DNA from 2 places in the Pokkaliibacter sp. MBI-7 genome. Region 1 is predicted to be linked to the other one. Evidence: predicted binding sites of a transcription regulator. Region 1 holds the regulator's gene; the other holds the start of a gene.

Region 1 (4,173 bases):
GCATCCTGAAGTTAATCGAGCTCTCTGTGCCGAGTCTGGATGTGATGCCGAGTTGCAGTGAAGTAAGCGGCTAATTGCTCGACCATATAAACCGAGCGATGCTGGCCACCTGTACAACCTATGGCTACCGTCATATAGGCACGATTGTTGCGTTCATAATATGGTAGCCAAGTTTCTAACAAGTTACGCAGGTCATCAAGCATCTTGCCCACATCTGCCTCATTTTGCAGGTAGTCGATGACAGGTTGCTCACGCCCTGTGAAGCCACGCAGTGATGGAATCCAATGTGGGTTGGGCAGGCAGCGGACATCAAACACCAGGTCTGCATCCAGTGGCAGGCCATGCTTAAATCCGAACGACAGAAATAATACCGCCAGCTCCTGTGCACGGCCTGCAACGCGCACTTTGATCGTATCGCGCAAGTCGTACAGCGTCATATGAGTCGTGTCGATAGTCAGATCGGCACAGTTGGAAATAGGGCGAAGCAGTCTTCGCTCTTCCTGAATGGCTTCCTGGAGGCTGATGCGTCCATTGGTCAGCGGATGACGACGGCGGGTGGCGCTGAAGCGCTGAAGGAGGATGCTTTCATCAGCATCCAGATAAATCACTTCACAGTGGACACCCATGTTGCGGATGTCTTGCAATAGCACTGGAAGATCGCCCAGACCACCGGGAAGGTTGCGAGCGTCAATGCTGACAGCCATATTCTGACGCTCAGGGCTGGGAGACTTCTGAGCCTGCTCGACCAGTGCTTTCAGCAGGTCGACGGGCAGGTTATCAATGCAGTAGTAGCCAAGATCCTCCAGCGCGTTGAGTGCTGTACTTTTTCCTGATCCTGACCGACCACTGATGATAAAAAGTTTCATGATGTCTGAGCAGCTATATCCAGTGCTGTCTGATATAAGGCCTCTGCACTGCCAGCTCGGCGTAGGCGCTGCAGGTTGCTTTCATCCTGCAACAACCCGGCAACGCGTGCTAATGCCTGCAGATGAGAGTCATGAGCTTCTTCGGGAGCAAGCAGGACGAAAATCAGATCGACAGGCTGATTATCACGAGCATCGAAGTCGACAGGGTCTTTGAGATGTATCAATGCGCCAGTGACCTTGTCGCAGTCCTGTAAGCGGCAGTGAGGGATCGCAATCCCGCCACCCAGGCCTGTACTGCCTAGTCGCTCTCTACTCAGAAGGCCGTTGTAGATAGCGTCAACATCCAGATGGTCGAACTGGCTGGCCAGTAGTTCACTGGCCTGTTCCAGTACGCGCTTCTTGCTACTCCAGGCTGCACCTTCAATGGTGCATGCCTGGGTTAAAAGTTGGTTTAGTTGCATAGGTGAGGATTAACGTACCGTAACGCCGTGACTGCGTTCTTTTTGCTTTTCTTTATGCTTCAGTAGCTGGCGATCCAGTTTGTCTACCAGGCCGTCAATTGCAGCATACATATCACCATTTTCATGGGTGGCAAACAGCTCGCCACCTGCCAGATGAACATTGGCTTCGGCGATCTGGCGGGTTTTTTCCACGCTTAGAGTGACTTGAACGTTGGTGATGTTGTCAAAGTGACGTTCCAGCTTTTGTAGCTTGCTGTGAACGTAATCAGTGAGAGCAGGGGTGAGTTCCAGCTGATGGCCTGTGATATTTATTTGCATAGCACTCTCCTGAGTTGCCGGTGAATGTTTGCTGGTTGCATCTCAATATAGCCGTATGCTTGCAGGCTTCGTCAAATTTTTTTTGCGTCAAAAAATTTAGCTTTTAAACCAAACGTTTACGCTCATTCGATGGGGCAATACCCATAGCTTCGCGATATTTAGCCACAGTACGACGAGCCACATTGATACCCTGATCTTCCAGAAGGGTAGCCAGCTTGGCATCACTCAATGGCTTTTTCGGAGGCTCCTCGGCAATCAGCTTTTTGATTATGGCGCGAATTGCTGTCGAGGAGGCTTCCCCACCGTCGGATGTACCGACGTGGCTGGAGAAGAAGTACTTCAGTTCAAACACCCCACGTGGAGTGTGCATGAACTTCTGGGTTGTGACACGAGAAATAGTGGACTCGTGCATCTCCACTGCCTGAGCAATGTCTGCCAGGACCATCGGGCGCATTGCTTCTTCGCCCTCTTCAAAGAAGTCGAGTTGAAATTCAACAATCTTGGTGGCTACTTTGAGCAGGGTGTCGTTGCGACTTTGCAGGCTTTTGATAAACCAGCGTGCTTCTTGCAGCTGATTCTTCAGATAGGTGTTGTCGCTACTTGAGTCTGCGCGCTTGATCAGACTGGCGTAGCTATTGTTGATACGCAACCTGGGCATGGCATCCTGATTCAGTTCAATGAGCCATTGACCTTCTTTCTTGCTGACAACCACATCGGGGATCACATATTCCGAATCGCCAGAGGTAATGCTGGCGCCAGGGCGAGGATTAAGGGTCTGTATCAAATGAATGACGGCGGCCAGCTCTTCTTCGCTCAGACGGGTGCGACGCATCAGGGTTGCATAGTCTCGGGTGCCAAGCAGATTCAGGTGCTGCGCAATGATGTCCAGAGCCTGTTGTCGCCACTGTGTCTCGACAGGTAGCTGTCGCAACTGGATAGTCAGACATTCAGCTAGGTCGCGAGCAGCAACCCCGGGAGGATCAAATTGCTGCAGATGGTGTAAAACCATCAGTAGCTCATCTTCTTCTACAGGGTCTTCGTCATCGTTTTCGTTGAGGCTTTCCATCAACTCTTCCAAAGAGCTGGTCAGATAGCCTTCGGTGTTGATGCTGTCGATCAGGGTATAAGCAATCAACTGATCACGTTCGCTCATCGGGGTCAGATTGAGCTGCCATTCTAGATGAGCCTGCAGGCTTTCACCTGCAGTGGCTCGTGATTCAAAGTCGTAACCATCTTCGCTATCGTATGAAGAACTGGGCAGTGTGGAGTAGGTGTCTTCCCAGTTGCTATCGACAGCCAGCTCTTCAGGAATATCTTCTGACCACTGGCTGTCAGTCTCCTGCTCGCTGTCATTATTGCTGCTGGCACTTTCGTTTTTCAGAGCCGTTTCGTAACGCTCTTCAGCAACAGCAGGTTCGAATTCTTCTTCGACCTCAAGCAGCGGATTACCGTCCAGCGCATCCTGGATTTCTTGCTGCAGGTCGAGAGTGGAAAGCTGCAGCAGACGAATAGCCTGTTGCAACTGCGGGGTCATGGTCAGCTGCTGACCGATTTTCAGCTGTAATGAGGGTTTCATATTTGGCTACGAAGATACTTCTTGACTCATCGGATCAGGCTTGAAAATGGCGTGTTATTGCCGCCATGCCGGGCTGCTCAAAAGCGGAAGTTTTCGCCCAGATAGACCTGCCGTACTTGTTCATGTTGAAGAATAGCATCGGCATCTCCCTCTGCGAGAATGGTCCCATCGCTAACAATATAGGCATGATCACAAATCGACAGGGTTTCCCTGACGTTATGGTCGGTGATCAGCACTCCAATGCCCCGTGACTTCAAATGACGAATGATCTGTTGAATGTCACTGACGGATATCGGGTCAACACCTGCAAAAGGTTCATCCAGCAAAATGAAGTCAGGTTCCATGGCTAATGCCCTGGCAATTTCCACCCGACGTCGCTCGCCGCCAGACAAACTCATGCCCAGACTATCGCGAATGTGCGTAATGTGGAACTCTTTTAGCAAGGATTCCATAAGCTCCAGACGACTTGCCTTGCTCAGCTCTGCTCGGGTTTCGAGGATCGCCAGGATGTTGTCCTTCACGCTGAGCTTGCGGAAAATCGATGCTTCTTGCGGTAGATAGCCAATTCCCGCTCGTGCACGGCCGTGAACAGGAAGAGTGGTGAGATCCTGCTCATCCAGCAGGATACGGCCTTTGTCTGAAGCAACGAGGCCAACAATCATATAAAAACAGGTGGTTTTGCCCGCGCCATTTGGGCCAAGTAACCCAACAATTTCGCCGCGACTGACCTTCACGGATACATCCTTGACCACCTGACGTTTCTTGTAGGCTTTGGCCAGGTGTTGTGCATGTAATGTGCTCATGGGGTCGCTTTTTTCTTTGGTTGCAGGATCATCTCAACACGCTTGCCACTGCTGCCCTGAGCACTGAATGCATTTACCGTGCGTTTGGTAATGTCGTAAGTGATACGTTCGCCGGTAAAAGTGTCCTGATTCTGAGTCAGCTTTGCCTG
Region 2 (4,173 bases), 3.5 Mb from region 1:
CGCTGGAAGGCTGTCTGGCCTGGCTGGAAGCCCAGGCGGCACAGACACTGCTGGCCGCCGAACTTCCTCATTAGCCGGCGGCCCTCACGGCCGCCGCTCAGACATGGCCGAGATTGTCCTCCTCCACCGCGGCATGCATGCGTTCCTGCAAATCAGGAATGGCGGCCTGCACCCGGCTCCAGCTCGGGATAAAGGGTTTGTCATGGGGGTTATCGAGGAAGATGCGCCCGGCCTCCATCAGATTCTGGGCAAACAGCTCCACCGCCTGCTCCTCGCTGTGGCGATCGACCTTGAGGCCATTCATCACCGCATCGTTGTAGTAGGTCTCGATAATATCCAGCGCAATGCGGTAGTAGGTGGCCTTGATGGTGCGGAACGACTCGGCACTGATCTGCACGCCGAGAGTGGCCAGCTTGCGGTAGATGGCCTTGGCAATATCGAGGCTCATGCGGTCGAGGCCGCCGCGCTGTTCGGCCTCCTTGTCGATCAGGCACTGGTGCTTGTGATCATAGGCATCGGCAATATCCACCTGACACAGGCGCTTGGTCGAGTAGTTGCGGTGCACCTCTGACAGCACGCCGATTTCCAGCCCCCAGTCGCTGGGGATACGGATATCGTTGAGCACATCGACACGCATGGAGAACTCACCGGACAGCGGATAACGATAGCTGTCGAGGTATTCAAGGTACGGTAGCGGCCCATAGATTTTCTTCAGGGCGCGAATCATTGGCGTCACCAGCAGGCGGCTGACACGGCCATTGAGCTTGCCTTCGGCAATACGCGAGTAGTAGCCCTTGCAGAACTCGTAGTTGAACTGTGGGTTGGCCACCGGATAAATCAGCCGCGCCAGCATCTCGCGGTCATAGGTGACGATGTCACAGTCATGCAGCGCCACCGCTTCAGCCCGTGCCGAGGCCAGCACATAACCACTGCAGTACCAGACATTACGCCCCTTGCCCGGCTCCTGCGGAGACAGCCCTTCGGCTTCCAGCTCTGCATCCAGCGCCCGCAGGCGCGGGCCGTCGTTCCACAGAATGCGGTGATGCTGCGGCAGGCGGGAGAAAAACTCGCGGGCAAACAGAAACTGATCACGGTCGGCACGGTCCAGACCAATCACGATTTCCGACAGGTAAGGCACTTTGGCCAGACAGTTGACGATATTGTCCAGCGCCGGCCCTTCCAGCTCGGAGAACAGCGACGGCAGGATCAGGCTCATCGGCCGCTTGCTGGCAAAGCGCACCAGATCGGCCTCCAGCGCCTCCACCGGGCGACGGGTCAGATTATGAAAGTTGGTGATAATACCGTTCTGATAGAAATCACTCATTGTTATGCTCCAGGCCAGCGACCAGCCAGTAGTCCATCCCTTCCACCCAGCCAGTCGGCCCAGTGGATGCTGTGCGATACAAGCGGGAAGGATCATCCATGTACGAAGGAAGGAGAGGCTGATAACCAGCCCCGCGAATCAATACGCCATAGCGGGCCGTCGCCAGCATCGGCAGATCATTGGCGCCGTCTCCCAGCGCCAGTGTCAGAGGCTGCACCCTGTGCAGCTGGTGATAACGTCCGGCCAGCCAGGTCAGGGCCACGCCCTTACTGCTGCGGCCGGTGACGTGATAAAAACGGCCACCACGAATCAGTGACAGCCCCTGTTGCTGCAAAGCCTGCCGAAACAGCGTGAGCCGTTCGGCACTGTCTTCCCACAGCAAGGGTTCACTGGCTTCACGGGCATGGGCCTGCCGTGCTTTGGCCAACGGCAGTCCGGTATAGTGCTGCACTCCCTCCACCCCGAGATCAGCGAAACCGCGAAAGGCATAGCCGTGCTCTTCACGCAGCGCCGCCACCGCCCGGCGCAGAGTGGCATAGTCTGCCCCCAGATGAATGCGGGTCCAGCCCTGTGTATCCACGGCCGGGTCTGCCATGGCGCGCCAGCCCGGCGGCAGCAGCACACAGCCGCCGTTTTCCACCACACAGGGATAGTCCTTCAGCCCCAGCTCCTGTCGCAGGGTGCCCAGTTCGGCAGCAGTTTTGCTGGTATTGGCAATCACCGGCACACGCTGCTCGCGCAAAAAACGCAACCAGCCCGCCGCGGGTTGCCAGTCATAGCTGTGATGATCGAGCAGTGACCCATCGAGATCCGTCAGCACCATCAGATTGTCTGGCAGGCTCACTTCAATCTCCTCCAAAGCAGGTTCATGTATTCCAGCAAGGGCTGTTATCCAGCCAAACTTCAGCAGGCTTTCTGCGCAAACGCAGAAAACATGCACTCTGTAGAGCACATGCAGAATCAATGCCATTGCTTATGACAAGAAAAATCGCTTATGGATGAGAGGCTTAGCGCAGCAGCGTGTCAGACAAGTTGCTGCAGCGCGAAAAAATTACTGGCACGGTGGGAGAAAAGCACAGCGCAGGCCATGACGGGGGCCAGCTGCTTCTGATAAACGCTTTTTGATAAGAGCCCTTGATAAGGGTTATTGATAGCAATCAGCCCGGCACCCGCTGCTGACAGGTCTTCCTGATCAGCTGGCGCAACCAGCGATGGGCCAGATCATTGTCATTACGCGGATGCCACATCAGCGATACGGTGATGCTCTGCGTCGCCACTGGCAGGGCAAAGGTATGCAGGGCAGCGGGCTGGCCCTGCGCCGCCCCCGTATGCTGATGCAGCAGAAAGGATGCCGGTACCAGCGCCACCAGCTCGGATGCTCGCGCCACCGCCAGTGCCGCGGGAAAGCTCGGCACCACGGCGACCACATTACGGCTGAGACCGATCTGCTCCAGCGCCTCATCCACCAGCCCGACACTCTGGCCACGGCGCGACACCACCACATGGCCATAGGCCACATACTGCTCGGCACCCACTTCTGTCAGCCGGGCCAGCGGGTGCCCTGTTCTGACTACCGCGATAAAGTGATCACGGAACAGCGACTGCACACGGATTTCCGGCCCCATTTGTCCCAGTACGCCGATTTCCAGATCTACCAGCCCTTCACGCAGATAGCGGGAGGTTTTCTCCGGCTTGGGCGCAAAGCTCAGGCGCACACCCGGTGCTTCGGCCGTTACCGCCGCAATCAGTGGCGCACCAAAGGCTTCGATAAAGCCATCGTTAGCACGCAGAGTGAATGTACGTTGCAGCGTCTCGGGTTGCAGTTCGGTCAGTGCCGGACGCAGCAGCGCCTGCACCTCGCGCAGCGCCAGCTGGCTGCGTTCACGAATGGCCTCGGCATGGGGCGTCAGCACCATCTGCCGCCCGGCGCGCACCAGCAGCGGGTCGCCTGTAACATTACGCAGCCGGAGCAGGGTGCGGCTCATGGCCGAGGCACTCAGCCCGAGCCGACGCGCAGCCCCCGCCACACTGACTTCACTGAGCAGGGCATCCAGTGCGGCAAGCAGGTTGAAATCGGGCTCAGACATGGTGATAAGGCTCCTGGCATGAACAGATACATGGCGTCTGCTGCAACTATAAAGTGCAACGGCTGCGCCTTCCGACAGGTATGGAGCATACGTATATTGCCATGACGACGACAACAATCACTGTGCTCAACATTCCCGGCTGAGCCTCCTTGTGAGGGAATACCTGATGGAACTCTTTTCCGATCGCCCAGGCGATCAGGGCCTGCCCGGCAGGCAGCGTGCTCAGGCCATGATCGGGGTCATGCTGCTGACCACCATGGCCGTTTTCGACGGCACCATGATCAATATCGCTCTGCCCCATATCGCCCGGTCGCTGGAGGTCAGCACCAGTGCGGCCATCTGGGTGACCAACGGCTATCTGCTGGCCACGGTGATGACTCTAGCCTTTTTTGCCGCGCTGGCAGCACGAGTAGGCTTTCGTACCCAGTTCACTGTCGGGCTGGTGGTATTCGTGCTGGCCTCGGCCGGGTGTGCCGCGGCGACTTCGCTGCCGATGCTGGTCGCCATGCGTCTGCTGCAGGGGCTGGGTGGAGCCGCGACCTTAAGTATTGCGCCAGCCATTCACCGCTCGATATTCCCCAACCGCCTGCTCGGGCGCATTCTCGGCATCAATGCCCTGCTGATTGCCACCTGCACCGCCGCCGCGCCTTTGCTGGCGGGGGCCATGCTGTCGCTGCTGGACTGGCGCTGGCTGTTCGCCATCAACGTGCCGCTGGGGCTGGTTGCCCTGCTGATGTGTATGCGCGTGCTGCCCAGCCACAA

The links. Region 1 encodes sigma-54, which starts transcription at its own class of promoters, with help from an activator protein. Its sites were predicted from a motif close to TGGCACNNNNNTTGCTNT; they were not measured.
Region 2: QCD60_RS19015 (HAD-IIB family hydrolase) is a predicted target of sigma-54. The motif match lies at 2,395-2,412, and genes of this name have one in related genera.

Annotation. Positions count from the first base shown of each region.
Region 1 is NZ_JARVTG010000001.1:837,359-841,531, reverse strand. It holds gene rapZ (RNase adapter RapZ) at 12-866, opposite strand; gene ptsN (PTS IIA-like nitrogen regulatory protein PtsN) at 863-1,327, opposite strand; gene raiA (ribosome-associated translation inhibitor RaiA) at 1,337-1,645, opposite strand; gene QCD60_RS03740 (RNA polymerase factor sigma-54) at 1,749-3,221, opposite strand; gene lptB (LPS export ABC transporter ATP-binding protein) at 3,299-4,024, opposite strand; gene lptA (lipopolysaccharide transport periplasmic protein LptA) at 4,021-4,173, opposite strand, start outside.
Region 2 is NZ_JARVTG010000001.1:4,300,850-4,305,022, reverse strand. It holds gene QCD60_RS19025 (diguanylate cyclase) at 1-74, shown strand, start outside; gene QCD60_RS19020 (glycosyl transferase) at 98-1,324, opposite strand; gene QCD60_RS19015 (HAD-IIB family hydrolase) at 1,317-2,168, opposite strand; gene QCD60_RS19010 (LysR family transcriptional regulator) at 2,482-3,411, opposite strand; gene QCD60_RS19005 (MFS transporter) at 3,578-4,173, shown strand, end outside.